Regions from separate parts of the Vibrio sp. B1Z05 genome, predicted to be linked through region 1. Evidence: predicted binding sites of a transcription regulator. Region 1 holds the regulator's gene; each other region holds the start of a gene.

Region 1 (8,109 bases):
TTGTAACGTGGAAAAGCCTCAAGAGTTCAATGACAAATCTATCGAGTTTATTCGTTCACAAAGCTAGATGTCGCAAAGATAGAGGTATCAAAGTTAAATATTGCACTCAATAACTAGGATACTAAACCAATATCGCTTCATCAGTGGTGCTAGCGCCACATTGCCAGCATAAGGCAAACTGCCCCTCATTTATTTCCCCACAATCATCACAGCGCCAATCTGAGCTGTGATTGTGTCTATCTTCAAATTCTGCAATCAGGGCTTTGGCTTGCTGTTGCTTGTGCTCGTCGACTAGCCACAGATAGGGCAGGCTAGAGTCATCCATTGGCAACTCTCCTTGCAGACCAAATAACCCTTCTCCGCGCACTTCTACCTGAATGCGATGACTACGCAAAAGCTCACATAAAATATGAGCTTGAGGCGGGTTTTGCGCAACGTATAACTTCATGAATATCCTTTAGGTTGCGATGATGGATTAAGCAGGGCTAGAGCCGTTTTGTGGTCGAATCTTACCCATGATCCACTTAGCAATGAGCGGGAATAAACCTAACAGAGCAAAAGAAGCCAATACGGTAGGCGAAACAATGCCAGATAAGCTGTCTATTTCTGCCAGTTGCGTCCCAGCGTTTAGATACACCATAGTCCCGGCCAGCATGCCAAGTTGGCTAAATACATAGTATTTTACAACCGAGATAGGGGTTAGCCCCATCAATAGGTTAATCAGGAAAAACGGAAATACGGGAATTAGACGCAATGAGAATAGATAAAAGGCACCGTCACGTTCAACGCCTTTGTTAATGGCGTCAAGTTTAGAGCCAAACTTAGCTTGTACCCAATCACGCAATAGGTAGCGACTGCTTAAAAAGGCTAAGGTTGCGCCAATGGTGCTGGCAAATGAGACCAATAGTAAGCTGGTCCAGAAGCCAAACAGTGCTGCGCCAAGTAAAGTCACCACCGCAGCGCCAGGAATGGAAAAGGCCGTAACAAATACGTAGCCAATAAAGTAGATAGTCGCTGACAATACGAAGTTATTTTCAATATGCGTATTGAGGGCCAATTGCTGAGTTTTGGCATTTTCTAAAGTGAAGTACTGACCGAAGTTGATGCCGAGTAATACAATCGCTGCAACTAAAATTAGCCCGATTATCAATTTCTTATTCATGAGAGCGTCCTTATCATCCTGAGTAAGTATAGAGACAGGATCAATAATAGGAAACTTTCACCAGTTGCGTATTTTATTTAATTTATTCTCAGCAGATACAAATAAAAAAGGCTAGAAATCATTAAGATATCTAGCCTTATTCAGTTAAATGGTCACGTTAACTAGCGTTTAGGTTTCTCACGCTTGAGCGCTCTACCAACTCTGGGTGCATTTCAAAAATGCGGCGGTCGTGCTCTTTATTTTTAATGCGCTCTAGCAAGATCTCAAAGGCGGTTTTACCCACGCGACGTTTTGGCTGATGTATCGTGGTAAGAGGCGGCGCAAAATAGCCAGCTAAATCGATATTATCGTAACCAATTACAGAGATATCTTCTGGAACGGCAATGCCATGTTGAGTCAGACGGCTAATTAAACCCAGCGCCATGATGTCGTTAAAGCAGAAAATAGCCGTAGGGCGTTCACTTTCTGCAAGAGCAACCAGTTTGTCAGCCGTTTCAACTGCGGTATCACATTCAAAGTTACCTTCGAAAATGAAATCGTCGTTGTACGGGATATTAGCTTGAGCCAATGCTCTTTTATAGCCAGACATACGCTCAATACAAGCAAGCTTTTCAGTTTGACCGGTTAAACAGCCAATTTTCGTATGTCCATTTTCAACCAGATATTTAGTGGCAAGGTAGCCACCTTCTTCTGAGTTATCAATGATCTTGTCTGCAGAAGAGGACTCTGGGCCCCAATCCATCACCACTTTAGGAATGCCTGGGTGAGAATCTAGCATTTCACGTAACTCTTCGGTTAAGTCAGAGCACATCACTAATATTCCATCTACGCGCTTTTCGGCAAGCATACGAATGTAATCGCGCTGCTTTTCGTACAGTCCGCCAGTGTTACATAAGATCAACGTATAGCCTTGACGATAACAGTAACTTTCAACGCCATCGACCACTTCCGCGAAGAAGGGGTTAGTGGATTGAGTTACCAACATGCCAATGGTTCTAGTGGTGTTGCATTTTAAGCTACGAGCAACCGCACTTGGCGCATAGTTGAGCTCTTTTACAGCTTCCATAACACGTTCTTGTGTTGTTTCAGCCACAAAACGTGTTTTATTGATAACGTGTGAAACTGTAGTGGTGGAGACACCAGCCAGTTTTGCGACGTCTTTTATGGTTGCCATAGGAGACCTTGTAAATATAAGTAATGATTATAAAATGCGTTGAATTATTGAGTAATTTGCACTCAAAATCACATTGCAAACGATTGCGGGGGAGTCTAGCCATAAATGATGAAACTGACAACGCATTTATGACGATAATGTGAATCTATTTTCGGTAACTGAGCTATTTTTCATTACTGAGATAACGACAATCAATTTCACAAAATTTAACTAACAGTTCAGCGACCGCAGAATAGAAACCAAATTCATCATATTTAGTGCAGTTTACCGAAAATTGTGGAATCCAACTCAGTAAATGTTGCTCAATGAATGACTTCTGTTCGCTAAGGGCTGATTCTAGATGTGATTCCATTTCTAGCGCGTTTGAGCGCATGATTAGATTGCCAATAAAGTCGAGTTCAACAGCCAGATGATCGGCAGGCTCGTTAAAGCACTTATCCACTTCAATGCCATGCTCTAACATAACTTGCGTCATCTGCTGAGCAGGGGTGCCAGTAAGCGCCTTGTTTTCATCAATATAAACAGAGGCGCAGGGCTGGGCAGTTTGTTTGTCAGAGGCTAAAAATAAGTCGTAGAAATCAGCGGATAATTCAAGTTGAGCACCCGGGCGTTGTTGCAGTCGCTCAAGAGCATCCAGTAAGCGTTTAGCGGCTGTGGCTAGGGTTTCATTTTCGGCTAAACCATTAATGAAACCCCTCACTTCAGGGGTTTGATAGGCAATCAGTTCGTCTTGGGTCAGCTCTTTAGAAAATAAGCTGGAAAACCACCAATAAATTTCTGCCCGCTGTTCATTAAACTGCTTGAGCTCTTGCATTGTTTAACCCATAACTCGTTAGCAAACTACAACACCAGCTTCTAAGTTGGCGAAAATATAGACGTTCACTAAATTATGAGTCACTTATTTGCTACTGACAAGATCTCGTATGTTTTTCCACCACTTACCCATAGTTTCGTGCCAGTAGCGTTCCGTTTGCTCTAGGTATCGTGCTTGCGGTGTGTACTTTTGCCACGCTTGATTAATATTGGATTGGGCTAAGTAATTGGTCGGTGCTGGAGTAGGGTTTAGACCGGCGCTGTGAAACTCGCGCAGGGCGCGTTCCATATGACTGGCCGAAGTAACCAGTGACATATGCTTTTCACCGACAAAGCCCGCTGCTTGTCTGGCTTCTTCCCAAGTATCTTGCGCCGTTTCTAATAAAATAATATCCGATTTAGCCACGCCTAGTGCTAATGCCACCGTCGCCATCATTCGTGCTTGGCTCATTTCTGAGCCGCCATCATAGCCAGATAAAATCAATTTTGCGCCGGGATACATGCGCAATATACGAATGCCTTCACTAAGGCGCATTAACGCGGTGCGACTTAATTCAGAGGTTGGCGGAATTTGCGGATCAATCACATGCCCACTGCCTAGCACCATCACATAGTCTAAGCTTTCTGCTGGTGGTAAAAAGGCCGTGTATTTGCGCTCTAATGGTTTGAGCAACGAGGTAGACACAGGCTGGAATGAAATAGCAAAAATGGACGCTAATGAAATAAAAATAAAGATACAGCCAGACTTATGCTTGCGGGTAAACATCACCAGCGCTAGGCCAAAGAAACCGATAAGTAGCATTGCAGGCAGTGGCATAAGGAAGGCAGTAATGATTTTTTTCAATTCAAACATATTGGGTTAAACCATTTCCTAAGTTCTGTAGGGTAAATTGGTGTCACGAGTTAAAATGTCGTGTTATCGGTCGGTTTTTTAGTCGATCGGAGGGGCAAATCGACAACCGCTCTTTATTCTTGACGTCCTTGTGACACAATACGAAACTCACTCAAATAACATCATACATTAATTAAAAGTGACACAAGATCGTAATTTCGACGACATTGCCCACAAATTTGCCGAAAATATTTATGGCTCAGACAAAGGCAATATACGTCAGACTATCGTCTGGGAAGATTTGCAGCAAATCATAACCCAAATAGCAGGCCATGCAAAACCTCTCACCATTCTGGATGCGGGAGGGGGCTTAGCACAAATGTCACAAAAGTTGGCCGAGCTTGGTCACAATATTATATTGTGTGATGTCTCTAGCGAAATGCTCTCTTTAGCTAAGCAAGAGATTGCACAACAAGATTTGCTAGAGCAGTATCAGTTTATCCATGCGCCTATCCAAGAGTTAGATCAGCACCTCAAGCAACCGGTGGATCTGGTTTTGTTTCATGCGGTCATGGAGTGGTTAGCTGATCCTAAAGATGTACTCGAAAAATTGATGCAACATGTTCGTCCTGGCGGCATGGCGTCAATCATGTTTTATAACCACCATGGATTGGTAATGAAAAACGTAATATGTGGCAACATTCCACATGTATTGCAGGGAATGCCCCATCGTAAACGATTTAAGTTGCAGCCGCAGAAAGGGTTATTACCCGAAGACGTTTATTGCTGGTTAGAAGAATGCGACTTACGCATTTGTGGAAAATCAGGGATTCGCTGCTTTCATGACTATATTGGATTTACCCAATATGTGGGCGATTATAGTCAAGAAGAACTGATGCAGCTTGAACGACAATTATGTAGAACCGAACCTTATCTTTCTCTAGGAAGATACATACACGTATGGGTTCAAAAAGAAATGACAGTAGGGAACTGAATGAGTCAACTCTCCCAAGAAGGGCAACATGACGATCAAGTCACAGTCGATGAACTGGTCGGGTGGGTTAAACAACACGATTTCTCCCTTAACCTCAATAGTGAACATCTGAGTTTTTTAGTCGCGATAGCGCTACTCAGTCGTGAACGTTTTGATGAAGAGTTAGGAGAAGGCGAATTGCATGATGCATTTGCTATTGTCCAGCGAGAATTTAATGGTGATGCTAGCGTCAGCAACATCGCTTTCAAAGCCAATAACGCTATTAATAGCTTAGTCGCACAGAGATTATTGAGCCGATTTACCAGTGAAGGACAAGACGGAAGCAGCATTTATCGCCTTTCGCCCCTTGCTGTAGGCATTTCTGAGTACTACCTGCGCCACCGTCAATTTTCGAAATTGAAATTGTCTATCCAACTGACTTTAGCCGGCAAAGAGCTGGCAAATGTTGTGGCTACTGCTGAGCAGACGCCAACTGATGAAGGTTGGCGTAGAGACATATACGGCACATTGAAGTTTTCGGTAGCCGAAATTTTTGACCAAATTGACTTAAACCAAAGGGTCATGGACGAAGAGCAGCATCAGGTAAAAGCCGAGATTGCTGAGCTATTAAACCAAGATTGGCGTGAGGCGATTATTCACTGTGAAGACTTGCTTTCTGCAACCTCAGATACCTTAACCGAGCTGCAATCTTCCTTGCAAGCGGCAGGCGATGAGCTGCAATCTCAGCTATTGACCTTACAACAATTGGTGTATGGCAAAGAAGATTTAGACTACATCGATGCGGTGTTATTTAGCCTGCAAGTCAAGCTCGATCGCATCATCAGTTGGGGACAACAATCGATAGATTTATGGATAGGTTATGACCGTCACGTGCATAAATTTATCCGTACTGCGATTGACATGGATAAGAACCGAGCATTCAGTCAAAGACTGCGTCAATCTATCCAAGATTTTTCCTCCAGTTCATGGCTATTGACCTTTGCCGATGCGGAGCGTTTACGAGACCTAAGAGATGAATCTCTGGTGTTGAAAAACGATGAAGCCTTGGGGCAATTGCCGCCAGAAGTGGAATATCAAGAAATGCAACAGGTCAGCAATGAGTTGGCCGAACAAGTCACAGCCATGTTGAAACGTCATAAAGATCAAGGGGCTAAAATCGACCTTGGTGAAGTGCTGCGTAATTATCTCGCCACTCACGCACAGGCAAGTCACTTTGATCTGGCTCGATTAGTGGTAGACCAAGCGGTGCGCTTGGGTTACTCAGAGCAAGACTACGCAGCAATACAGCCGGATTGGCAATCAATTAATGAATATGGCGCAAAGGTACAAGCGAATGTCATCAATAAATTCTGATACATATATGCCAGAGAATCTGGTTCGAGCGATAGCAAATCCGCTGTTTCCAGCGTTAGATAGCTTACTTCGCTCTGGTCGTCATATTACTCAAGACGACATGGATAACCATGCACTGCTGTGCGACTTTGAAACAGACTTGATGCTGTTCTACCAAAGATACAACACCGAATTGGTGCGCGCGCCAGAAGGCTTCTTCTACTTGCGCCCACGTTCAACCACCTTAATTAGCCGTAGCGTACTCTCTGAGTTAGATATGCTGGTGGGTAAGGTCTTGTGTTTCCTTTATTTAAGCCCAGAGCGTCTGGCGCAAGAAGGCATATTCAGCAACCAAGAAATGTTTGATGAACTGCTTTCTATTGCCGACCATCGCACTTTGATGAAATTTGTCACCAATAAAGCGACCGGTACCGATTTAGATAAAGAAAAACTGTACGACAAAGTGCGCACTTCTTTGCGCAGACTGAAACGTCTGGGCATGCTATTGCCAATAGGCGAAGGTGAGAAATTCCGCATCAGCGAAGCGGTATTTCGCTTTGGCGCCGATGTTCGAGTCGGTGATGATGTACAGCAAGCGCAAATACGCTTAATTAGAGACGGTGAAGCGGTCCCTTCAGAAGAAGTACAACAAGGCAGTTTGCTTGATGAGCCTAACCACAATGAAACAAGCTCTGATGAGCAAACTGGTGATGAGTCAAATAATGAGGAACAAGCATGATTGAACGCGGTAAATATCAATCACTGACCATGGTCAACTGGAACGGTTTTTTTGCACGTACCTTTGATATCGATGGTCTTGTTACTACATTGTCTGGCGGTAATGGTGCGGGTAAATCCACCACTATGGCGGCATTTATTACCACATTGATCCCTGATCAAAGCCTACTGCACTTTAGAAACACCACCGAAGCGGGAAGCTCGCAAGCCTCTCGTGATAAAGGTTTGTACGGTAAGTTGCAACCGGGCGTGTGTTATGCGGCGCTAGAAGTGGTCAACTCTCGTAATCAACGTCTGGTATTTGCGGTTAAACTGCAACAAATTGCCGGTCGTGATAAGAAAGTGGATATTAAGCCTTTCTTAATTCAAGGTCTGCCAAGCTCGATTAAAGCAGCAAACTTGTTCATTGAAACCATCAATGATACGCAAGCGAAAGTGTGTCAGCTCAATGAAGTAAAAGAGCGAGTGGCGGAAATCGAAGGGGCGCAATTTAAAGCCTTTAATTCTATTACCGATTACCACGCACAGATGTTTGATTTTGGCGTAGTGCCGAAAAAACTGCGTAACTCTAGCGACCGCTCTAAGTTTTATCGCTTAATTGAAGCCTCTTTATACGGCGGCATCTCAAGCACCATTACTCGTTCATTGCGCGATTATTTATTGCCACAAAATGGCGGGGTGAAAAAAGCCTTTCAGGATATGGAAGCGGCGCTACGTGAAAACCGCACCACCTTGGAAGCGATTAAAAATACCCAAGCGGATCGTGACCTATTTAAGCACCTGTTAACTGAGTCAACCAACTACGTTGCCGCCGACTACATGCGTCATGCTAATCAGCGCCGCTCGAAATTAGAAAGCACGCTGGCTATGCGCGCAGAGCTATTTGGTAATCGTCAGCAGATTATTGATAACAATGCACTGCTTAACTCAACGCAGCAGCAATTAGAAGCGGTTGTCGAAGAGTACTCAGCGCTAGAGCAAGACCATCAATCCGCAGTTGATTATGTTCAGCTAGTGCAAAATGCACTGCAGCAACAACAAAAAATCGCTCGCTACGAAGATGA
Region 2 (8,109 bases), 590 kb from region 1:
ACTTCTTCTAGTTCGTTCTCACCGATAAAGCCTAAATCAACCACACCATCCATGATAAGACCAGGGATATCATCGTCACGAACTAACAATAAGTCGATTGGAGTATTTAAAGAATGAGCAACCAGACGCTCGCCCATGATATTAAACTTAACACCACTCTTCTTCAGTAATTCCTGACATTCTTTGCTTAGTCGGCCTTTCTTCTGAATGGCAATTCTTAGACGTTGTGTTTGCATGGCAAATTCCCTGTACTGATGCTTAAAATTAATAATCGATAAAATGAAAAAAACCCTTGGGGCTAAGCTCCCAAGGGTTTAAATCTGTAATGCTTGATTTAACCACCGAGAGCTGTATCTCCCGGGTACGCGCAACTCACCCGAAAGATTAAGGTAGGTGATGGTGATGATGATTGTTCATATCTAATGTGCGCATAATTTAAGGCTTTCTTTCAATTGGTGTACAAACACACTAACCAAGCCGAATAAACTTTGCAACAGTTAAATTATGAAAAAATTGTTTTATTTGGAAATTTATTCGCTTGTTAATGATGCACAGTAAATTTTTTGTACCGCTATCGGCTGTTATCACCATTTCGTTGCCTGATTGTCGGCCATTAGTACATCTGCATCACAATCAAAATGAAGTAAAAACCAAAACATAGCGTTTGAGAGGCAGTGCTTATTCAGTTGTCAGCCCCTAACAACGCAAAAAAGGGAGCTAAGCTCCCTTTCAAGTATTCATTAAATTAAGCGACTAACTTATGCTTTTCCGAATGTGAGTTTTGAGCGTGACAAAATTGAAAGCGCAAAACACACGGCAACAAAAGCAACACTTGCTGCAGCGAACGAAATGACAATTGATTCTGTCATGCCTAACGTAATAAAGCCGACACAAGAAATTAGCGCCACAGATAAAGCATATGGTAACTGCGTTGATACGTGGTCAATATGATTACAACGTGCGCCTGTTGATGACAATATCGTGGTGTCAGAAATAGGAGAACAATGGTCACCAAATACCGAGCCTGCTAATACTGCGCCAAGCATAGGTAACATCAAACCTAAGTCCGTTGCCCCTGCCATATCGCCGGCAATCGGCAACATAATACCGAAAGTGCCCCACGAAGTGCCGGTTGAAAATGCCATTACACCAGCGAGCAAGAATAGAATAACCGGCAACAACGCAGCATTAATATTTGCTTGTTGAGCAAGCGAAGACAGGTAAGAACCGGTTTTCATGTCTCCGATAACACTACCAATAGACCATGCAAAAATTAGGATCAAAATTGCACCAAACATGGATTTAATACCAATCCATAATGTGCGACCAATTTCGACGGCTGGAAGACGCTGTCTCAATACTGTGATTAATGCTACTGCAAAGCCAACAACACCACCGTAAATCAGTGAACTGCCCACATCGGTATTTTCAAACGCGCCCAATACGGTAAATTGTTGCCCACTATCAGACAACGCCACACCACCGGTGTACATCATGGCGACAATGGTTGCGACTGTTAAGGTCACGATTGGCAAAATAAGATCCGCCACAGAGCCTTTAGAACTTTGCTCAATATCCAGTTCATCATCCGCTGCGGATGCGTTTTCATCATCCACATCAAAACCACGACCTTGTGAGGCTTTTATTTCGTGATGACGCATTGCGCCGACATCAATTTTGAACCACGCCACCGCAAATACCATTAATAAAGCAAATACCGCGTAAAAGTTCATTGGAATTAGGCGAACATAAGCACCAAAGGCAGAATATTCGGTCATGTTATGACTCACTAATATACCGCCGATAATGGTCATTATATATGCGCCCCAACTAGAGGCAGGCATTAACACACACATAGGTGCCGCAGTAGAATCTAAAATATAAGCAAGTTTAGCGCGAGATACATAGAAACGGTCGGTCACAGGACGAGCCACAGCCCCCACAGCTAAACTGTTAAAGTAATCATCAATAAAGATGAATACGCCAAGAAAAGCCGCTAATAATTTAGAACCGCGCTTACTTTTTACTTTAACTTGAGCCCACTGAGCAAACGCTCTAGTACCGCCAGAGAGAGTCAATAAAGCGGTAATCATACCCAGTAATAATAAGAAACCGACAATACTCATATTCCATGAGTTAATACTGCCGTCTTCGACAAATACGCTATAAACGGTATTAAAAATGTAAGTTGATGCTCCAGTGAAAGAGTAATCAGCTAAAAGGAAACCGCCCAGAACGATACCCGTACCTAAAGAAAGGAGTACACGACGGGTAATAATCGCTAATCCCAATGCCAATAAAGGTGGCACTAGAGAGATAGGTGATGATGCAAAATCCAATAAATTCATGATCTTCTTATTTATATATTTGGTAAGAGATCTACTGTAGCGAGGTATTCGACTTGATGTTGAATAAGCAATCTACTCAAAGGCAGATTCCCACAATAGCGCTCCATAGTTTAACAACACAATAGACTATGGCAGTGTTACTTCTTTCGAAAATAACCCCAACAAATGATCCTGATTAAATCATTCATTTCGGCAGTTACTCCTTTCGTTAACAATTACAACGGAATCACCCTATTGCCAACTACTGATAATAACTGCGCCTCAATCCTAGAAAACACCTTTCAACAATTCGATATGCCACTAGGTGTTCTAAGAGCGGAGCATTTTACTAACATAAAATAGAAAAGCAACAGAAAGCCAAGTCCTCCTACTAAATAGCAAGTTGCTCGAATCTATAATGAAAACTAATCGTTCATGATGGCACCCGATCGAAATGATTTTTTATCAATATATATCAAACAGTTACGCAAGAAATAGATTGCTCGACTGAGACGCTAATTAGCGTCTTTTATACAAAAACAGTTACAATTTGAATTATTTAATATAAGTAATACTTTATAAATTACATTTAATTTTGAATATAATTTACGAATTAACTTTATTAATTTTGAAAATTTATTTATTTTATATTTAACTATGAGCAAAGCTCTTATATAATCGAATTATTGTGTAGCACACCAGTGCACGTTACTATGTCAACTTTAGTTGATGATATTAATCTGATGGGACCAAAATATGTCTGAAATTACAAAAACACTCCTTAATATCCGTAGCCTTCGCGCTTTCTCTCGTGAGCTAACACTAGAGCAACTAGAAGAAGCTCTTGATAAATTAACTACGGTTGTTGAAGAACGCCGTGATAATGAAGCTGAAGAACGCGCAGCACGTGAAGAAAAAGAAAGAAAACTGGCTGAATACGCACAGCAACTAATTAGCGAAGGTATCGATATCGAAGACCTAGTAGCGGCTGTTGCAGGTGATAACTCATCTAAATCAAATAAAGCAAAAGCGAAGCGCGCACCTCGCCCAGCTAAATACGAATACATCAACGAAGCCGGTGAGCAAAAAACATGGACTGGTCAAGGCCGTACTCCATCAGCGATCCAAACTGAACTTGATAACGGTAAATCTCTAGATGAGTTCTTGATCAAAGCATAATAATTATTGCTAACAAGATTTATCATTAGATGCAAAAAAGCTCCTTATAAGGAGCTTTTTTATTACCTGCAATTTATTACAAAATAATGACAACACCTGTTAATTTTAGATATTGTTTCGTTTATAACACAATAAACGTTATGTTATAACGTTTGTTGTGTTATCGAAATAATGCAGTATGTTCTATATAACCATATTAATTTAAAGGTTATTACATCTACCTTTCCCAATATACTTCTTCAAGGCTGTCTTCTCTTTCAGGTAAGCCTCTAGATAAGCGTGGAGAATGTTGAGTTAATACTTCATAACTCACTCTATTTGCATATTTACACACTTGAGAGAAGGAAGAGTAAGTTAAATATTCATTTACGTGTTTACTAGAATTAGGAATATTCGACTTGTGGAATCGGTTGGCGGATAAATCATGTAGCAGTGCCGATAAAGCAGCGTCCCCTGCCCCATTGGTATTTTTGATCTTCTCTGGGCCGCCCATATACGGTGAGATATGCGAATAGACTTTAAAAGGTTCGGCGCATTCTGACTTTAATGCCGGACGGCTAAACTCATAGCGATTAAACTCAGCAATCGTACCAGGAAGCAAAGGTAAAGACGTTTCACGCTTAGCCGACTCTTCGGTATAACCGGCCATAAACAGCCCAATAGGGCCTGCTGTGCACAGCACCAAATCCGCCCAATCTAAGACTTTATCTGCGGCCAGTAATGGATCGCTAAGCCCAGTTAACGCTTCAGCTTCTTCTTCATTCATTGCCACTACAGAAACGTGCTCTGCAATAAAATCTACCCAAAACTGTGGATCATCTTGAATGACAAACTTAGTGCCTAAGGTTAGCACTACCGGCACCTTGTGCTTCTTGGCATATTCTACCGCCTTCATCGTTGCCTCAGGCATAGGGTCGCCCTCTTTACAACGTACAAGGTAAGAGGTTAAGACTAATGCAGCGGCATCGGAAAAGACCTCTTCTGGGATACTTTTAGCCTGCAACTGGTTCATCTGCCCTTCACTAATGGCAAAAGTACGCTCGCCGTTTTCAGAGATCAGGGTAAAGCAGCGTCCAATCGCGCCCTCCACCCCTTGTAAATGGTTAAGATCCATTCGGCACGACGTATCACAAAGATAACGGAACCCATAGCTGCCAATTTTAATGTCCGAGCTCATCACGCCCAATAAAATCGATTTATCGTCCGCTAATACTGAATAGTTGTGTAGCGTGTTACCTATGGTGCCACCTGCGTATTCGTTAGTGATCAACTGCTGCTGCTTCAATTCAGAATACAGAGCTTCCGCCACCTCATCGCTGACAACTAATGAATGACCTTTACTTAAATTAAACTTATCAATGAAGTCATCAGAAATTTTAGCTTCGATATCCACTAGAGTTTGATCGATCCCCACCACGTGAGTGCAATTAACACTGCTTTTGGCGTGGGTTTTCGGGACTAAAGGATCAAGCGTGTTGACAGGAAAATAGTGTTTAGACTTACGTTGGCCGGGAAATTTCATTTAAATTCTGTATTAGAAAGTAGATTTTTAAATTGTAGACCCTAGAAATGTGAGCTTCAACACAGTAAAACAACGCAAACGTTTAGCTCAATTTTAAATGCACTGACTGTGCAAATTTTGCGCAAAAAAAAGAACCAAGGTATCTTTCAACACCTTGGTTCTGCATCTATCTAATTGAAAACGCTATTCGCTTTTTGCTTTCGGCTTTTTACGTTTGTCAGTGATTTCCCACTTACCGTCAATAAATAAACCTGTCCAACCAGAAGGCTTACCATCGATTTCAGAACGGATATAGTTTTCTTTACTCTTACGACTAAAGCGAACCACCGTTGGGCGACCATCAGGATCTTCTGTTGGTGCATCCGCTAAGTATTGGAACTTAGGAGACAGGCGATCTTTAAAACGCGCTAACTCTTCCACTAATGGCGCTCGTGTTTCACGAGATTTAGGGAAGTTACTGGCTGCCATAAATAGACCAGAAGCACCGTCACGCAATACAAAGTACGCATCAGACTGTGTACAAGGTAGCTCAGGCAGATGCACAGGATCTTCTTTTGGTGGAGCAACTTCGCCGTTACGTAAAATCTTACGCGTGTTCTTACATGTTTCGCTGGTGCAATCCATGTATTTACCGAAACGGCCGTTTTTCAACACCATGTCAGCGCCACACTTGTCACACTCAACAACAGGACCGTCGTACCCTTTCACTTTGAATTCACCATACTCTACGGTATAGCCTTCACAGTTAGGGTTATTACCACACACGTGTAGCTTGCGCTTATCGTCAATTAAGTACGCGTCCATTGCGGTTTCACAAATTGGACAACGACGTTTAGCACGCAGTGCTGCTGTTTCAGGATCGTCTTCTAAGACGTTAATGATACCGTCTTCGTCACCAAGGTTAATGGTTGTTTTACAACGTTCTTTTGGTGGCAATGCGTAACCAGAACAGCCTAGGAATACCCCTGTTGATGCCGTTCTAATACCCATAGGTCTGGAACACGTTGGACACTCAATGTCTGTTTCAACGATGTGGTTTTGTTCCATACCACCTTGGTCAGAATCCAGCTCCGCTTTTTCAAGTTCAGAGGAGAAATCTTTAAAGAAACGATCGAGCACTTGTGTCCAAGTCGCTTCACCTTCGGCGATTTGGTCCAGTTTTTGTTCCATACGCGCGGTAAAGTCGTAGTTCATCAAATCGACAAAACTTTTATCTAGGCGATCCGATACGATTTCACCCATTTTCTCAGCGTAAAAACGACGCTGTTCTACTTTCACATACCCACGGTCTTGAATAGTAGAAATGATAGACGCATACGTTGATGGACGGCCGATACCGCGTTTTTCTAACTCTTTAACCAAAGCCGCTTCTGTAAAGCGAGCGGTTGGTTTAGTGAAGTGTTGTTTTGGCTCAAGCTCTTTAAGAGACAGTTTATCGCCCAATTTCACTTCTGGAAGGATCTGATCTTCATTTTTGCCCATTGGACGCTGCACGCGAGTCCAACCATCAAATTTCAGAATACGACCTTTCGCTTTAAGGGTAAATTCCGCGGCTTTAACACTGATAGTGGTTGAATCGTATTGTGCTGGTGTCATTTGACAAGCAACAAACTGATTCCAAATCAGGGTATACAGTTTGTGTGCGTCGTTATCCACGCCGACTAAATCTTCTGATTTCACATCAACGCTTGAAGGACGAATCGCTTCGTGCGCCTCTTGAGCGCCCTCTTTGCTACCGTAAACCAATGGTTTTTCGGGTAAATACTTATCACCGTACTCGCTACCGATGAAGCTACGTAGGTTCTCTACCGCTTCACTGCTCAAGTTCGTTGAGTCAGTACGCATGTAAGTGATGTAACCACCTTCATACAAGCGCTGCGCTAGCATCATGGTTTTCTTAACGCCGTAGCCTAAACGCGTACTTGCTGCCTGTTGTAAGGTAGAAGTGATGTAAGGGGCTGAAGGTTTGCTACGTGTAGGGCGATCTTCGCGCTTACACACCTCGTACTCGGCTTTTTCCAACAAATTCAGGGCAGAGGTCGTGTCTGCTTCATTCGTCGGTTTAAAGGCCTCACCGTTGCGTTGTGCAACGATCAGACGAAAATCGTCTGCTTTATCCGTTAGCGTATTGGCGTGTACGTCCCAAAACTCTTCCGGTACAAACGCTTTGATCTCACGTTCACGTTCAACCACCAGCTTAGTGGCAACCGACTGTACGCGACCTGCAGAAAGACCACGAGCCACTTTTTTCCACAGTAGTGGAGAAACCATAAAGCCCACCACGCGATCCATAAAACGACGCGCTTGTTGAGCGTTTACGCCGTCTATATTCAGTTCGCCTGGTGCTTCAAATGCTTGTTGAATGGCATTTTTAGTAATTTCGTTAAATACCACTCGCTTGTATCGCTGTTCATCGCCGCCGATGATCTCACGAAGGTGCCATGCGATAGCTTCTCCTTCGCGGTCCAAATCGGTTGCGAGATAAACGTAGTCAGCGTCTTTAGCCAGTTTTTGTAATTCGGCAACGACTTTCTCTTTGCCCGGTAGGATTTGGTAATTGGCTTCCCAACCGTGGTATGGGTCAATACCCATCTTTTTAATCAGTGATTTTTTGGCTTTTTCTTTTTTAATGCGTTCTTTTTCTTCCGCACTTAACCCTTTGGTGGAGATAGGCGTAGCCTTTTTACCGCTCGACTGACCAGCGGTAGGTAGATCACGTACGTGACCAACACTAGATTTAACAATGAAGTCTTTACCAAGGTATTTATTAATTGTTTTTGCCTTAGCAGGTGACTCCACTATAACGAGAGACTTACCCATAACTGAACGTTTTGTCCTATATTTTGGTTCGCAAAAAGTGCGAATTCGAATTTTGATTCTTTTTTTACTATTGAGCGATAATTTTTCAAAATCAACCCATTTTTTCTCTTTTACGGCTAATTGTGTGCAAATTAGGCAATATCACGAAGGTAAACCATAGACTGTTTTAGATAAATGTGCTTTTGTTTTGCTTAATTATCGGGGTACACTGAGCGCGAATATTGATTAGAACAACAGGTACCAAAATGAGTGATAAAAAAC
Region 3 (8,109 bases), on a different replicon from region 1:
ATAAACGTTTTTCGCAACACAGCAGTTAACTTGAGTGTGGCCTTGAGTTGTATCGAAGAAGTAGTTAGAAAGTGCAACCATCTTATTGCGGTCTAGGCCTTTCTCCATTTCACGTTTCTTAATAAGAACAGGAATATAAATCTGCTCTGCACCACGTCCTTGGTGAGTTGGAATCGTGTGCTCGTAACCGAAGATATCTTTTACGGCATTTGCTAGAGCGTAGTAGCTGCGGCTACCACTGTAGGCTTCATCACCACGTAGCATAGCGGCTTGCATTTCTTGAGTAATAGCGCCGGTGCCACTGTCTGTTAGTAGGTCAACAAATACATCTTCACTGTCCAGTAGAAACGGGTTCATTCCTGATTTGATGATAGCTTCTTCGCGGTACTCACGAGTTGTGCGTTTCACAGGCTCGATTACACGAATGCGGAATGGTTCTGGTAGATGCTTAAAGTTTTCCATAATAATACCTTTGGATTTTTGGGTGTATAGAACACCACTTATATAATGTAGGATGTTATTTTTAATTACGTGTATTTATTAAATCTATTTTATTAATCACGTAAGTATACAGACTCACTCTATTATTTTATTAGAGTTAAGTTTTATTGGTGGAGCTTTATTATTAAAGTTATTGGTCAATATTTATATAAGCAAAAGTTAACTATATTGAATCTAAATATTTTCTATATAATTTAACGTTAAACTTGTTTGCTTACGGCCAACCTAAAAGACAACAATCACAGTACAGAACTCGCAAGTTATTGAGAGGTTCTGTTGAACGGATTTATGACTAATGGTCAGTGGTAAAAATAAAATATTGATTTATAACAGTGGTTTACAAGGTTACTCTGACGACAAGTGGAAAGACAACTGATGATCAATATTATACCAAGCTAACAGGGTTAGCTCTTTTTCAGATTGCGATTTGTAGTAGATAGACATTTGATGTCTCCGTTTTATTCTGCAATGTTGTATAACTTGATGGAAAGAATAATAGTGCATATTAATAATGAATGAAACGCCAGTTAATTATAATTGTGACGAATGGGAAAATGAAGATCACAGATAAGGTCTATTCGCTATTAAAATAGAGTTTTATTGAGTATTTCACTATATTTAATTTGATCACCGTCAAATTTATACTTTGGTCATTCATTGCCTATTAACTAAAATGAGTAACACTGCAAAGAATAAATAAATGATAGTTGTTTCATATCGATAGTATTCATCGTAATTATGAGTGGTAATTTCATCGCAAAGTAATACTAAGATATAAAGATATGTCTTATTAGTTGCCATTTATGCAGGATCTGGACGATTCTTAGTGGGCTGTTCATTTTTTCTGCTAAATATGGTGTACAAACGATTTTAACTATTGCACACGCAAACGTTTAGCTGTATTTTTTCGCCACTGAAATTTTTACTAACATTTTTATGGGAAATGAGCTTGTCAGGGGCTTTTCCAACAAACACAAAGGAAACAAAATGTCCGAGAATACATCAAATCAGTCCTCAAAAGCGGGACTGAATGATAATGGCACATCTGCTACTGGCGGCTGGCTTGATACATTCTTTTTGATTTCACAGCGCGGAAGTAACGTTCGCCGTGAAGTAGTAGCGGGGTTAACTACCTTCTTAGCTATGGTGTATTCCGTAATCGTTGTGCCAAGCATGCTAGGCAACGCAGGTTTTGACCAAGGTTCAGTGTTTATCGCAACCTGTTTAGTGGCGGCGTTTGGTTCTCTGTTGATGGGGTTATGGGCAAATCTACCAATGGCGATTGGTTGTGCTATCTCATTGACCGCATTTACCGCTTATAGCTTAGTATTGGGGCAAGGCGTATCTATCCCGGTTGCTCTAGGCGCGGTATTCCTAATGGGTGTGGTCTTTACGGCTATTACCGTAACGGGTGTGCGTCAGTGGATTCTAACCAACTTACCTTCAGGTATCGCGCACGGTACGGGTATTGGTATTGGCTTATTCCTACTACTTATCGCCGCAAGTGGTGTTGGTCTTGTGATCAAAAACCCAGTAGCTGGCTTGCCTGTAACTTTGGGCGAATTCACTTCTCTACCTGTAATCATGTCAATGCTAGGTCTAGCGGCGATTTTTGGCCTAGAAAAACGTCAAGTTCCTGGCGGCATTCTATTGGTTATCGTGGCTATCTCGATCTTTGGTCTTATTTTTGATCCTGCAGTGCAATACCAAGGTTTCTTCGCTCTGCCTAGTATCGGCGGCGACAGCTCTTTGATTGGCTCTATGGATATCATGGGCGCACTTAACCCAATCGTACTACCAAGTGTACTGGCATTGGTAATGACCGCGATTTTTGATGCAACAGGTACAATCCGCGCAGTAGCAGGTCAAGCTAACCTTCTTGATAAGAAAGGCAACATCATCGATGGCGGCAAAGCGCTGACTTCTGATTCTATCTCTAGCATCGTATCTGGTGCTGTAGGTGGCGCGCCAGCAGCGGTTTACATTGAATCAGCAGCAGGTACAGCAGCAGGTGGTAAAACAGGTCTAACTGCGGTAACGGTTGGCGTTCTGTTCCTTCTACTATTGTTTGTGGCTCCAATTAGCTACCTTGTTCCTTCTTACGCAACTGCGCCTGCACTTATGTACGTAGGTCTGTTGATGCTAGGTAACGTTCGTAAACTGGACTTTGAAGATTCAGTTGATGCACTTTCAGGTCTTGTATGTGCGGTATTTATCGTACTCACAGGCAACATCGTAACGGGCATTATGCTTGGCTTCATGTGTCTAGTGGTTGGCCGTGTGTTCGCGGGTGAGTGGAAACGTCTAAACTTCGGTATCTTATTGATCACCATTATTTTGGTTGTGTTCTACGCTGGTGGTTGGGCTATCTAAGCTTCGCTATACAACACAGTTACATAGAATTATGAATACCCAGCCAATTGGCTGGGTATTTTTTTACGTGAGGGGTTATATCAATCGCCGCAATTAATGGTCATCGTGTAAGGTTAAAACACGTTAGAGCTTACTCAATGTTGCTAGACCATTCTTCAGGGTGAGTGAGCATGGTTTTGTCAGCAAATTGCTTTGCTCGAATGTCTTGCGGGTTGTAAATCGCGCACGATTCCATAGATAAACAACCACAACCAATACAGCCACCGAGATCGTTTTGCAGTGCTTTTAACTGCTCAATACGATGTTCGAGCATGGCGTTCCAATTTAACGCCATTTGCTCCCAGTGCTGGCGGTTGGGAGCTTGATGCTTTGGTAAATCTGCCAGTGACGTTGCAATCTCGTCTAAGGTCAGCCCAACCATTTGCGCCGCTTTGATCACCGCAATTCTGCGTATTACGCTGCGATGATAACGTCTTTGATTGCCCTGATTTCGCCAACTGTAGATAAGCGCTTTTTGTTCATAAAAATGTAGGGTAGAGACCTTAACCCCAGTTCTTTTTGCTACCTCACCAATGGTCATTTCCATAAATTATCCCCGTATTTGTTTCGCCCTTTTGCATAATTAAATGCGAAAGCGCTTTACCTCAAGTTAACTTGAGGTATTAACCTAGCATCAAATAAGCAATAAATGGAATATAAGTATGGGATTGACTGTAAAAAATCGTACACGCCCCTATCTGACAGGACAGCTCTTTGATGGCATTTCATCCGGTTTATTTATGATGGCGCTCCCTTGGATCATGCTATCTACTCCAAATATGGGGGTATTTGTCGCGATATTAGCGCTTGTTTGTACCGCACTTTCTTTTTGTCTGACTCCCATTTTCTCAACCTTGATAGATCGAACCTCAAGGAAACATTTGTTGATATGGGTGCAAATGTTGCAAACGAGCACGGCACTTTTAGTCGCGCTGGTTTATGGATTGGGCTATGAATCTCTGTGGTTGTTAGCCATTGCGCAGATAGTATTTTGGACATCCAGTAACTTAGCGTGGACCGCCAATAACGCTTTTACTCAAGAGAATTTTGAACAGCATGAATATGCGGCGCTTTCAGGGAAGCAAGAAGTGATAATGCAAGGCGCTACGTTAGGTGCTGGAGCATTAGGCGTGCTGTTACTAGAAAGGTGGGGCATGTATGAATTTGCCTGTTTTGCAGCTAGCGCCTCAGCCATCGCAACGGTCAGTTATATATTAACGCCATATCGCCGACAATTACGTCAATCAAAGGCAGTTTCTTTTGTCACGCAGATGAAAGAGAGTCGCGAGATATACACTCAAAGGCCGCACTTCTATGTGTTCTTGATGCTGTCTGCACTGAGCTACCCAATCTTAACTTTTTTAACTAAGTTGGTTCCTATTTGGTTTTCCGAAATGGGTATCTCTGGTGATTGGTTTGCCGGCTATAACATTGCCTTTGGCATGGGATCATTAATGACGGGGTTATTGGTCAGTCGTTTATTAGGCTTGGGCTCTCATCAACGGATTATGATGGGTTCTATGGGGTTTGCCGCCATCATGCTGGTGGGAATGAGTCTGTCACCATCGCCACACTTTATATTGGTCTTCACGTTTTTATTTGGCACCTTTAACGCTTTAAATCGAATCGCTCGTACTAATTGGATGCATCATAGTATCCGCATCGATCAACGTGGCCGAGCCGATGGCGGGTTGCAGATGTTTGCGACATTAGCGCAAAGCATCAGCTATGTTGGCATTGCGTTTCTAAGCCATTTTGGTATCACGCAACTCGGTTTCTTTATTGCCGCTGGTGTTATGTTGTTCGCGGTCTTGATGATGATGCGTCTTAACAATAGATTGCACGGCGCGCGTAAAATAAATCCATCGCTTACTTGAATGTCTTTGATAACTATAGCTAAAAATTGTGCTGAAAGTTTCTTCTGATAGATAGTGTCTATTCTATAAGAGACAAATAGCCAAGGGGGCACAGCAATGAAGAAGAAAGTCACAACTCGAATCAGTATGTTGATCGCAATCGGCCTGTTATTTTTCGCCAGATCCGTATTTGCATTGGATGCGGTGTACAGCGATTTTCTTGGGAAAGCGATTAAAGGCTATGATCCCGTGGCGTATTTTACGATGCAAAAGGCGCAAAAAGGGGATAAGCAGTATCAATATGAATGGAAGGATGCGACTTGGTATTTTTCGTCTGAAGAAAACCGAAACTTGTTTGTAGCAAATCCAGAAAAATATGCTCCGCAATATGGGGGATATTGTGCATGGGCAGTCAGCAATGGCTATACCGCGAAGATTGATCCAAATGCTTGGTCTATTTATGAAGGCAAGCTGTACCTTAATTACAACCAATCTGTTCAGGTAAAATGGGTAAAAGACGTACCGAATAATATTGCTAAAGCGGATGGTCACTGGCCAACATTGTTGGCGCAGTAACGCTTGTTCTGCGGTTATTTTTCAATAACAGCAGCCAAGAAAAGAGAGGCGCGCGCCTCTCTTAGTCTTAGTTATTTGTTAGTTATTTCTTAGCGTTAAACATTTTTTCGTTACGCTTGTCTGAATCAGACCAGAAGTTGATGTTGAATTGCGCATCATCAGACATTTCAATGCGGTGCCAGTATTGCGGTGGGCTAGTTGCAAATTGACCGGCATTGATCACTACAGTGACTTCAGGTTCTGTCGCATCGCCATCAGCAAAACCGTAGTAAGTTACAGTACCTTCCATTACAACAAGCTGACCAAATACTTCTGCCGCAGTGTTGTGATGAGTAAGTAAAGCTTGTGGCACGCTGTCTTTAGTGAAAAATGGAGTAGAACGTTGGATAGTCCAGTTTTTTGGGATTCTTAAATGGCTCATAATTTTTCTCCTACACACCGGTTGGTGTGATTGATGTAAAGGTAACTGTAGACTGCTTTGCGATAGAGTGTTGAGATTGATTGAGATTTGGCAACACAGTATTTTTCAGCAGCGAAGACCAGATAGAGTGCACAGCATTTTGGATGCCTTTAAAAAGCAAACTGGCAGAAGAGTTACGCTCTTTTGCGAAGCAGTGTGCGGATTGGCATTGAAGCTCCTCAATGTAAGCCTCTGCAGTTTGGTTTTCTAAAAACATCTGATACATGATGGTCTCTTATCGGTTTGATTATCTATTTGATACTTTATACATAGCAATTGCCGTGCCAAAAAATTAAATCTACTAATTTCAATTACTTACGAATATGCGGTTAGTTTCGTTGTTAAATTGACAATCTTATTTCGTTATCGCAAACACAAATAATTATCATTTAGATAATGCTGTTCTATTTTCAGGGTAATTTCTCGCCTGTTTAAGTGAACACTTCTAATCTAAGTAAAGGACAAATAAATAAGGCAGGGAATATGAGTCGAAAAAAACCAACACCTAAGCGAGTGACCGTCATTAGTACGCAACGTATTTCTCCCAATATGCAAAGAGTGGTGTTACAAGGCGAGGCACTGGCTAATTTCCCAGAAGATTGCGCAGCAAGCTATGTTAAGTTTTTGTTTGACGGGAAAGGCAATACCATTTCTGAGATAGCGCCTGATTCTCGGCCAATTATGCGCACTTATAGCATTCGACGTTTCATGCCAGACACTGCCTCTATCGAAGTCGATTTTGTGCGTCACATTACCCAAGACCCAGACAGCGGTTTTGCAACTCGTTGGGCCGATGCCGCACAAGTCGGCGATGAGATTAGTTTGATGGGGCCGGGCGCAATCGCGCCCATTAATACTGATGCCGATTGGTTTTTTATGGTGGCGGATATGACAGGTTTGCCCGCTTTATCAGCCAAGCTGAAAACATTGCCTAAGCAAGCGATAGGGTATGTGGTGATCAAAGTGACTCATCAAGACGATATTCAACCCCTTTCGCTCCCGAGCAATATGCAAGCCACTTGGATTACAGATGAGTCATTAAATAAAACAGTGCAAGCATTGCCGTGGCTGGATGGCTCTCCCTTTGTTTGGGTGGCGAGCGATTTTGATTCTATGCGCGAGCTGCGCCAATACTTTAGAAACGATAAAAATATCCCTAAGGATGACATTTATATCAGCAGTTATTGGAAAGAGGGCATTGCAGAAGACGGGCATAAAGTATTGAAAAAACAAGATGCCGAAGCGCATGAATAACGGGGAATTGTAGTTTTTAAACAGTTAAACCAGCAAGCTCCATGTTACACGTTCCATAGCATAAGCGGAGCTTGCTGATTAATTTCTGTTATCTACCTGAGTAATACACGATCACCGCATCATCATCGAGGGTGCGAGAGAAAGCGTAACCTCTGCTCTGCTTGAGATCTTTATGTACGCCGCCGCCAATAGCAGGGTGGCGCTGGCGAAATTGCCCCAGTGTTTGCCAGTGTTCTAACAAACCCTCTCGCTGTGCATCAAGTTTCCACAACATATCTGAGCGTGTGCCTTGATGAAAATCGTCTGCATACGGGCCAATTTCTCTGGCTATTTCATCGCCGTAATAAATTTGGATAGCGCCCGGTGATAGCAATAAAGCGTTGGCCGCATTGCGTTGCATCTCAAAAGATTTGAAGCGTGAAAAGAACAACTCGGTATCGTGAGAAGACATATAGCTAACAGGCGTATATCCGGGGTTTTGCTGAATTTCGGCGCTGTAATTGGCATAAGTCTTACGCATGTCAGAGAAACAGGTCGCCCCTCTATCCAATTGTTTTTGCATATCAAAGTTAATTAGAGCATCAAAGCCCTCATCGGCATACGGTGAACGATAAGCCGAATGCGCCCATACTTCTCCCATCATCCAAAACGGTTGCTGTGGGCGTTGGTTCTCTTTTTGCCATTGTGCTAATTTTTCACTGGCTTGCGCTTTTAGATCCAGCCAAACATCACCTTCTACGTGTTTTACTGTGTCGACACGAAAAGCATCGATGCCAAAACGTTTCACCCAGTCGGTTTGCCATTCGACTAAATAATCAGCAACCCGATAATGCTCTTTTGCCACTACATGCGTGCCGGGGTTATCTAACAACCATTGCGGTGGTGTGACAAACTTATCTGATTCGGTTTTAAAATCAGGCAGCCCAGCTAGCGTTAATGTTTTGTCACTGCTACCGGGTTTATCGTATCCTGGCAGACCTGAGCGCACCCAATCTGCGCCCCACCATTGCGACCAATTTTGACTCTGGTAGTCGATAAGCTCATGAGAGG
Region 4 (8,109 bases), 860 kb from region 1:
AGCTTTTTGCTTTTTCTTCTTACGTGGTTCTTTTTTAGCACGCACTAAAGGTAGATTTGCATCACTCCAAGAAGATAAGCCATGTTTCAACACGAATACTTTTTCAAAACCAGCTTTAGCTAGTACGTTGGCATTCTCAATTGCAGTTTGACCTGTCTTACATACAACAATGATTGGGTCGCTTTTTCTGTTTTCAAGCGAACCTAATGTACCTTCTTTGATTTCAGAAGGTAAAATGTGAACTGAGTCAGTAATATGACCTTTTTTGAAGTCATCATTAGTACGAACGTCCACTACGACACCGTTTTCACGGTTGATTAGCATGGTCATCGCCTGAGTATCAACTTCAGTATATCCAGCGGTGGAAGATTTGAAGATATTCATCACTAGGGCGACAATAATACCAACCCAAACAACACACAGAATCATATTCTGGTGAGCAAAATCGAAAATTTCTTGCATCGTCAGATACTCTTTTTAATTCATAAACCGAAAAATTTAGCAGGCAGTATACCATTACAAACGTAGGATGCGAGATTGAGCCTGGGGTGATTGCTTTTTAAAAAGGAAACATAGATCACGAATACAGCACTATTCACTGCTTAGTTTTATAAATGAAACGTGAACGCAACCTAATTGATCGTAAATTCACACCTTCTTTGAAATTTAATTACTCTTGCTGTATAAAAATCATCCGGATTTACCCATTAGAAGTCAGCATTGAAAAATTTATTTAACCTTAAAGTGCTTCAATTGAGGTAATCTGTAGTAAAATCACGTGAGTTAAAGTTATTTAAAATTAAACAACGAGGTCAAACTATGTCAGCTAAGAAGCCTATGGCTCTAGTGATCCTTGACGGTTACGGATACCGCAAAGATAAAGCCGATAACGCTATCGCAAATGCAAACACACCCATCCTAGACAACCTAATTGCTACTCAGCCAAATACGCTTATCTCTGCTTCTGGCATTGACGTTGGCCTACCTGATGGTCAAATGGGTAACTCTGAAGTAGGTCACACCAACATTGGTGCTGGTCGCGTGGTTTACCAAGATCTAACTCGTATTACTAAGTCAATTGCTGACAAAGAGTTCCAACAAAATGAAACTCTAGTTAACGCAATGGATAAAGCTATCAAGTCTGGTAACGCTGTTCACATTCTAGGTCTAATGTCTCCAGGTGGCGTTCACAGCCATGAAGACCACATTTATGCCGCTGTTGAAATGGCAGCAGAACGTGGCGCAGAAAAAATCTACTTACACTGTTTCCTAGACGGACGCGATACTCCACCTCGCTCTGCTGAAGGTTCACTACAACGTTTCCAAGATCTATTTACTAAACTAGGTAAAGGTCGTATTGCCTCTCTTGTAGGCCGTTACTACGCAATGGATCGTGATAACAACTGGGATCGCGTTCAACAAGCTTATGACCTATTAAGTGAAGCTAAATCTGACTTTACTTTTGATAACGCTGTTGCGGGTCTTGAAGCCGCTTATTCTCGTGATGAAAACGATGAATTTGTTAAACCAACTGAAATCAAAACAGCAACAGAAGAATCAGCCGCTATCGTTGATGGCGATGCTGTTATCTTCATGAACTACCGTGCTGACCGTGCTCGTGAAATTACTCGCACTTTCGTACCTTCATTCGATAACTTCGAACGTAACGTATTCCCACAAGTAGACTTTGTTATGCTAACTCAATACGCAGCAGACATCCCTCTACTATGTGCATTCCCACCAGCATCTCTAGAAAACACTTACGGTGAGTGGTTATCTAAAGAAGGTAAAACTCAGTTACGTATCTCTGAAACAGAGAAATACGCACACGTTACTTTCTTCTTCAATGGTGGCATTGAAAACGAGTTTGAAGGTGAAGAGCGTCAACTTGTTGCTTCTCCAAAAGTAGCAACTTACGACCTACAGCCTGAAATGAGCTCATTAGAATTGACTGACAAGCTTGTGGCTGCGATTAAATCTGGCAAATACGATGCGATTGTTTGTAACTACCCTAACTGTGACATGGTTGGTCACACTGGCGTTTACGATGCAGCAGTTAAAGCAAGTGAAGCTCTAGATGAGTGTATCGGTCGCGTAGTTGAAGCAATCAATGAAGTGGATGGTCAATTGCTAATTACCGCAGACCACGGTAACGCAGAAATGATGGTTAACCCTGAAACAGGTGGTATCCACACTGCACACACTAACCTTCCTGTTCCTTTGATCTACGTTGGTAACAAAGACCTAGAATTCAAAGAAAACGGTAAGCTTTCAGATCTAGCACCAACTATGCTTGAGCTATCTGACATCGAAATCCCAGCAGAGATGTCTGGTCAGGTTCTTGTAAATCTGAAATAATCTTTGCTAAGAACGCTTTGCTACAGTGTACACTGTAGCAAAGAAAGCCAAGTTAAAGATTTAGGATGAATCTCATTCCTCAGAAAGTACCATTTTCGAAAAAATTAAACGCCAGTGTGCTATGCGCTGGCGTTTTGTTATACCTGTCGTCTTCGCTATTTTTCTCGCCAAATGCAAACGCCAACCCTGAAGAATTAAAAGGGGTTAAAGGTGAGATAACTCGTCAGCAAAAAAGTCTTTCTCATCAGCAGAAAGAACTGGATAAGCTGCAAAAACGCCTAAAGACTGACGAACTCTCAATTGCCAATGCAAGCAAGAGCTTGACCCAGACTCGTTCATCATTAAAACGCTCAGAAGCCAATCTGAAAGTTTATGATAAACAGCATCAAGAATTATTAGATAAAACTCAGTCACAAGCTGAAGCGCTACAAAAGCTGGTTAAGTCTTACTACATGATGCACACCAGTGCCAAAATCGAGAGCTTTCTTAGTCATGAAAGCCCTGAAGAAAAAGACCGCATCAGCCAGTATTATCAACATCTTGCTAAACAGCGCACCGCGACTATCACTGAACTGCAAAAAACCAATGCTCAGTTGGAACAAAAAAACCAACAGTTAGTGGCCGAACAACAACAAATCGAAGCCCTGCTAAGCAAACAAACCCAACAACTTAAGAAACTGCGCACTTCACAAGCCAACAGAAAAAACACGGTAGCGAAAATTAAGCGCGGTATCGCAGGCGATCACGCCTACCTCAATGAGCTAAAACGTAACGAATCTCGACTCAAAGCCGAAATTGCCAAAGCCGCTAAGCGTAATTCTGTTCCTATGGATGGATTAGCACGACGCAAAGGTCACCTACCGTGGCCAATCAAAGGTAAGGTACTGCACAACTACGGCACACGACAAAGTGGCCAAGTGTACTGGAAAGGCGTAGTTATTAGCGCCCAATATGAACAGCCAGTAAAAGCGGTTTATCCGGGTACTGTGGTATTTGCAGATTATTTACGTGGTTACGGTTTAGTGCTACTACTTGACCACGGTAAAGGCGATATGACGCTCTACGGTTACAACCAAGTATTGACCAAGAAAGAAGGCGATAAGGTGACAGCAGGAGAGACCATCGCTCTGGCCGGAGATACAGGTGGACGTTCGACTCCTTCCCTCTACTTTGAATTAAGGCGCAACAGTAAAACCCAAAACCCGCGCTATTGGTTGAAACACTAAAGACAGAAACGCCAGCTTAAAGCTGGCGTTTCTGTCTTTAGCAATTGGAAAAGTAAAACTTATTCTACTTCTTCCATTTTGCCTAGCATGCTGCGAATGCGTTCTTGCCACGCATCATGCTCTGCTTGAACTTGTTGTGCACGCTGTTCAGTTTCAACTTTCTCGTTGCGTAGTTGCTCAGCTTCATTAGCAAGGCTTTGCTTCTGCTCTTTCAGTTCTTCAACTTCCATTTGTAACAGAGTAATTGTATCTACTGCTGTCTGCACTTTGGCTTCTAGTTTTTCTAACACTTCTAAAGACATGTTGGCCTACCTAATTCGTTATCCATATATAAAGACTGACTTCTCAACCATTCTACCCACACGCATGTATATAAACACACCTAAAAATTTAATTCTGGTTTAAATGGCCAAAAAAAACACGATTCTAATCAAATTTTGACAATCACAAACCTTTCCTCACCATTCTTGCTGTTGTCGATGAGGCAAAACCGATAAATATTCAAGAAGGCGAGTAAACTTGAGCAAATCACGCAAACGTTTACGTGAAGATATGGTAGAATCTCGGCGATTTTTTGAACCCTTTATGTGAACCCCCCTCAATTGGAGTCGATATGAAACGCGATTTAGCAATAGCATTTTCTCGTGTAACAGAAGGCGCAGCTCTAGCCGGTTATAAATGGCTTGGACGCGGAGACAAAAACGCAGCAGACGGCGCGGCTGTGGAAGTTATGCGTACCCTACTGAATAAAACTGAAATTAGCGGTGAAATTGTTATTGGCGAAGGTGAAATCGATGACGCGCCGATGCTATACATTGGCGAGATGGTCGGTATTGGCGGCGATGCAGTAGATATCGCAGTTGATCCGATAGAGGGAACTCGCATGACGGCTATGGGGCAATCCAATGCCTTAGCAGTACTTGCGGCAGGCGAAAAAGGCAGCTTCCTAAAAGCACCGGATATGTACATGGAAAAACTGGTTGTCGGCCCTGGCGCAAAAGGCCACATTGACCTGACTAAACCACTTGCTGAAAACCTAGTCAATGTAGCAAAAGCATTAGATAAATCTCTGCATGAGCTGACAGTGATTACTCTGGCAAAACCTCGTCACGATAAAGTAATTAAAGAGATGCAAGAGATGGGCGTGCGTGTATTTGCTGTGCCAGATGGCGATGTAGCGGCTTCTATTTTAACCTGTATGCCAGACAGTGAAGTAGACATGATGTACTGCATTGGCGGCGCACCAGAAGGTGTTGTTTCAGCCGCAGTTATCCGCGCTCTAGACGGTGACATGCAAGGTCGTCTTCTTCCTCGTCATGAAGTGAAAGGTGATGATGCAGAAACTCGTGCTCACGGTGAAGAAGAGTTAAAACGCTGCGCTGAAATGGGCGTTGAAGCTAATGTGGTATTGGCTTTGTCTGATATGGCAAGCAGTGACAATGTACTTTTTGCTGCTACTGGTATCACCAAAGGTGACTTGCTAGAAGGCATTACTCGTCAAGGCAATATCGCTACTACAGAAACACTATTGATTAGAGGCCGTTGTCGTACAATCCGTCGCATAAAGTCTATTCATTACCTTGAGCGTAAAGACGACGAAGTTAAAGGTCACATCCTATAACTCGCACCTACTCGCAAAAAACGCAGCCTCGGCTGCGTTTTTTATTACCGGTAAGCTTCCCCGTAATCATTCTTACCATCACTGCCCTTTAACAAGCCACACTCCACCAAAATCCAAACGCCACATATCAGAGCAATCAACGACAAGATTCGAGAAACCCCGTCACCAGTTTCGGCCTGCGCCGAAAATGGCACCAATAAGCGGCCAATAATCAATGGTATATTCAGTAATAAAAAGCGGTTTGATTTATTGCGATCGTGCCAACGTTTAGCCGTTACAGCTAAATCTGGATAAAATAAGATCAGTGATAAAACTGGAATCGCATACAGCGCCATCCCCGGTGATATATGGGCTAACATAGACCCAACAGCAGAAAGGAATAAATAATAGCTGATATTCCAAATCCAAAACTGCTTTCGCCCTATACGCCCATCAAACGAAAATAAGAAAAATTTATAGTCCATTGCTCATTCCTAAAGATTACATTGTTTATGGAAGCACTCTTTGTCCATCTCACGCACATTGACACTCAAACTGCCTACCCAACTGGCTTGGTCGACTAATAATTGAAAAATGCTCTCTGACAATGCTTTTTTTTGTTCGTTGTTACGTCCTTCAAGGAGTTCGATACTGACATGGATAAAGTTATGTTGGTCTTCACTCTCGCCAATCAACCATAAATGCGTTCGTAAGGTGCGCGAACGAATGGAATTACACTCAAACAGTTCACTATCAATCATAATTTGATGCATGTCTTGCAGCACACTATGAATATTCAATCGCCCTTCTAGAGCATCACTGTACTCCATAACTAAATTAGGCATAACAAACACTTCCTTGAAATAAAACCTCATCCTGATGAGGTATAAACCATACACTAAACGCTGCCTACGACAGTCAATTTCCCTTTATTTTTGCCAATGAGATCACCTCACACTTTTTGCTTACAAACTGAGCTGAATAAGAAATCATTGCTTCCATGATCTATGGACTTTTATCTGTTATATTGATCCACAGCGTATATTTTTTACTAATTTAGAAGGGAGTATTTTATGCGTCATCCTGTAGTTATGGGAAACTGGAAACTAAACGGTTCCAAAGAAATGGTAGTAGATCTACTAACTGGCTTGAATGCTGAACTTGAAGGCGTAACAGGTGTTGATGTAGCAGTGGCTCCGCCAGCGCTATTCATTGACCTTGCAGAACGTACTTTAACGGATGCAGGTAGTGCAATCATCCTTGGTGCACAAAACACAGATATTAATAACCAAGGTGCTTTCACAGGCGACACTTCACCAGCGATGCTAAAAGAGTTTGGGGCAACTCACATCATCATTGGTCACTCAGAGCGTCGTGAATACCACAAAGAGTCAGACGAGTTCGTAGCACAAAAATTCGCTTTCCTAAAAGAAAATGGCTTAACTCCTGTACTATGTATCGGTGAGACTGAAGCTCAAAACGAAGCAGGCGAAACTGAATCTGTATGTGCACGTCAAATTGACGCTGTTATCAACCTACTAGGTGCAGAAGCACTTAACGGTGCAATCATTGCTTATGAACCAATCTGGGCTATCGGCACAGGTAAAGCAGCAACAGCTGATGATGCACAGCGCATCCACGCTTCTATCCGTGCTCACATCGCTGAAAAGAACGCAGATGTCGCTAAGAACATCGTGATTCAATACGGCGGTTCTGTGAAACCAGATAATGCTGCAGCTTACTTTGCTCAACCAGACATCGATGGTGCTCTAGTTGGCGGCGCTGCACTTGATGCGAAAAGCTTTGCCGCTATCGCTAAAGCAGCCGCAGTTGCTAAAGCACAATAATCGTCTTAATGGACTGTCTTGATTGGCAGTCTTAATTGACAAAAGTACAAAGGTCAGCTTCGGCTGGCCTTTTTCGTTTTGGTACTATACAAAACAAAAAAAACGCTACCAAAGGCAGCGTTTTTCACTGAATAATTTCTATATGGCTTGCTTAGAAAAGCTCATCCGCAACCATGTAAAGATCATTACGCACTGGACGACGCATATTTTCAATTGCATCGATAATGTCGTGATGAACCAACTCTTCTTTTTGGATACCCACACAACGTCCACCATGACCTTCTAGAAGAAGGTGTACAGCGTAGTTACCCATGCGAGAGGCCAAGATACGGTCAAATGCAGTAGGACGACCGCCACGTTGGATATGACCAAGAACCGTAGCACGAGTTTCACGTCCAGTCGCAGCTTCAATATCTTTTGCCAAATCATTGGCATCAAACATCAATTCAGTCAAAGCAATGATTGCGTGCTTCTTGCCTTTTTTGATGCCTTCTTCAATATTAGCAATCAGCTCTTCTTTGCTCCATTGACGCTCAGGAGTGATGATGTACTCACAACCACCCGCGATAGCAGACATTAGAGTCAAATCACCACAATGGCGACCCATGATCTCAACGATAGAGATGCGTTGGTGAGAAGATGAAGTATCACGTAGGCGGTCAATCGCATCGATAACGGTATTAAGCGCCGTTAAGTAACCAATGGTATAGTCTGTACCAGCAATATCATTATCGATAGTGCCCGGCAGACCAATACATGGGTAACCCATTTCAGTCAGCTTCTTCGCCCCCATGTAAGAACCATCACCACCAACAACCACTAGTGCTTCGATGCCATGTTCTTTTAGGTTTTCGATAGCTTTAGCTCGCACTTCTTCGTCTTTAAACTCAGGAAAACGAGCTGAACCTAGGAATGTACCGCCTTTATTGATCACATCCGATACACTCGAACGATCTAATTTTTCGATGCGGTTTTCATACAAGCCTTGGTAGCCATCGTAGATGCCATAAACCTCAACACCTTTTGACAACGCTGTACGTACAACCCCTCGTACCGCAGCATTCATACCTGGTGCGTC

Evidence for each region. The regulator PurR, encoded in region 1, represses purine synthesis genes. The targets are predictions, from matches to a motif close to TNANGNAAACGTTTNCNTNA.
Region 2: a site for PurR is predicted at 5,099-5,118, ahead of QV280_RS05190 (inosine/guanosine kinase). Genes of this name have one in related genera too.
Region 3: a site for PurR is predicted at 1,383-1,402, ahead of QV280_RS13520 (NCS2 family permease). Genes of this name have one in related genera too.
Region 4: a site for PurR is predicted at 4,113-4,132, ahead of glpX (class II fructose-bisphosphatase). Genes of this name have one in related genera too.

The regions. Positions count from the first base shown of each region.
Region 1 covers NZ_CP130463.1:1,711,415-1,719,523, reverse strand. Annotated here, with positions in the region: gene QV280_RS07800 (alpha/beta fold hydrolase) at 1-67, shown strand, start outside; gene QV280_RS07795 (putative signal transducing protein) at 122-448, opposite strand; gene QV280_RS07790 (TVP38/TMEM64 family protein) at 476-1,162, opposite strand; gene purR (HTH-type transcriptional repressor PurR) at 1,320-2,336, opposite strand; gene torD (molecular chaperone TorD) at 2,500-3,150, opposite strand; gene elyC (envelope biogenesis factor ElyC) at 3,235-4,002, opposite strand; gene cmoM (tRNA uridine 5-oxyacetic acid(34) methyltransferase CmoM) at 4,181-4,975, shown strand; gene mukF (chromosome partition protein MukF) at 4,976-6,328, shown strand; gene mukE (chromosome partition protein MukE) at 6,309-7,046, shown strand; gene mukB (chromosome partition protein MukB) at 7,043-8,109, shown strand, end outside.
Region 2 covers NZ_CP130463.1:1,118,105-1,126,213, reverse strand. Annotated here, with positions in the region: gene hisG (ATP phosphoribosyltransferase) at 1-236, opposite strand, end outside; His leader region at 281-409, opposite strand; gene QV280_RS05200 (Na+/H+ antiporter NhaC family protein) at 759-2,348, opposite strand; lysine riboswitch at 2,437-2,621, opposite strand; gene QV280_RS05195 (H-NS family histone-like protein) at 3,084-3,506, shown strand; gene QV280_RS05190 (inosine/guanosine kinase) at 3,724-5,028, opposite strand; gene topA (type I DNA topoisomerase) at 5,212-7,848, opposite strand; gene QV280_RS05180 (YciN family protein) at 8,094-8,109, shown strand, end outside.
Region 3 covers NZ_CP130464.1:124,707-132,815, forward strand. Annotated here, with positions in the region: gene tnaA (tryptophanase) at 1-462, opposite strand, end outside; gene QV280_RS13520 (NCS2 family permease) at 1,489-2,874, shown strand; gene soxR (redox-sensitive transcriptional activator SoxR) at 3,005-3,460, opposite strand; gene QV280_RS13530 (MFS transporter) at 3,576-4,790, shown strand; gene QV280_RS13535 (YHS domain-containing (seleno)protein) at 4,887-5,345, shown strand; gene QV280_RS13540 (DUF1971 domain-containing protein) at 5,428-5,766, opposite strand; gene QV280_RS13545 (hypothetical protein) at 5,777-6,031, opposite strand; gene QV280_RS13550 (siderophore-interacting protein) at 6,289-7,059, shown strand; gene QV280_RS13555 (alpha-amylase) at 7,148-8,109, opposite strand, start outside.
Region 4 covers NZ_CP130463.1:2,571,295-2,579,403, forward strand. Annotated here, with positions in the region: gene QV280_RS11740 (rhodanese-like domain-containing protein) at 1-462, opposite strand, end outside; gene gpmM (2,3-bisphosphoglycerate-independent phosphoglycerate mutase) at 820-2,358, shown strand; gene QV280_RS11750 (murein hydrolase activator EnvC family protein) at 2,424-3,584, shown strand; gene zapB (cell division protein ZapB) at 3,644-3,886, opposite strand; gene glpX (class II fructose-bisphosphatase) at 4,198-5,205, shown strand; gene QV280_RS11765 (DUF805 domain-containing protein) at 5,250-5,669, opposite strand; gene QV280_RS11770 (5-carboxymethyl-2-hydroxymuconate Delta-isomerase) at 5,679-6,029, opposite strand; gene tpiA (triose-phosphate isomerase) at 6,258-7,031, shown strand; gene pfkA (6-phosphofructokinase) at 7,183-8,109, opposite strand, start outside.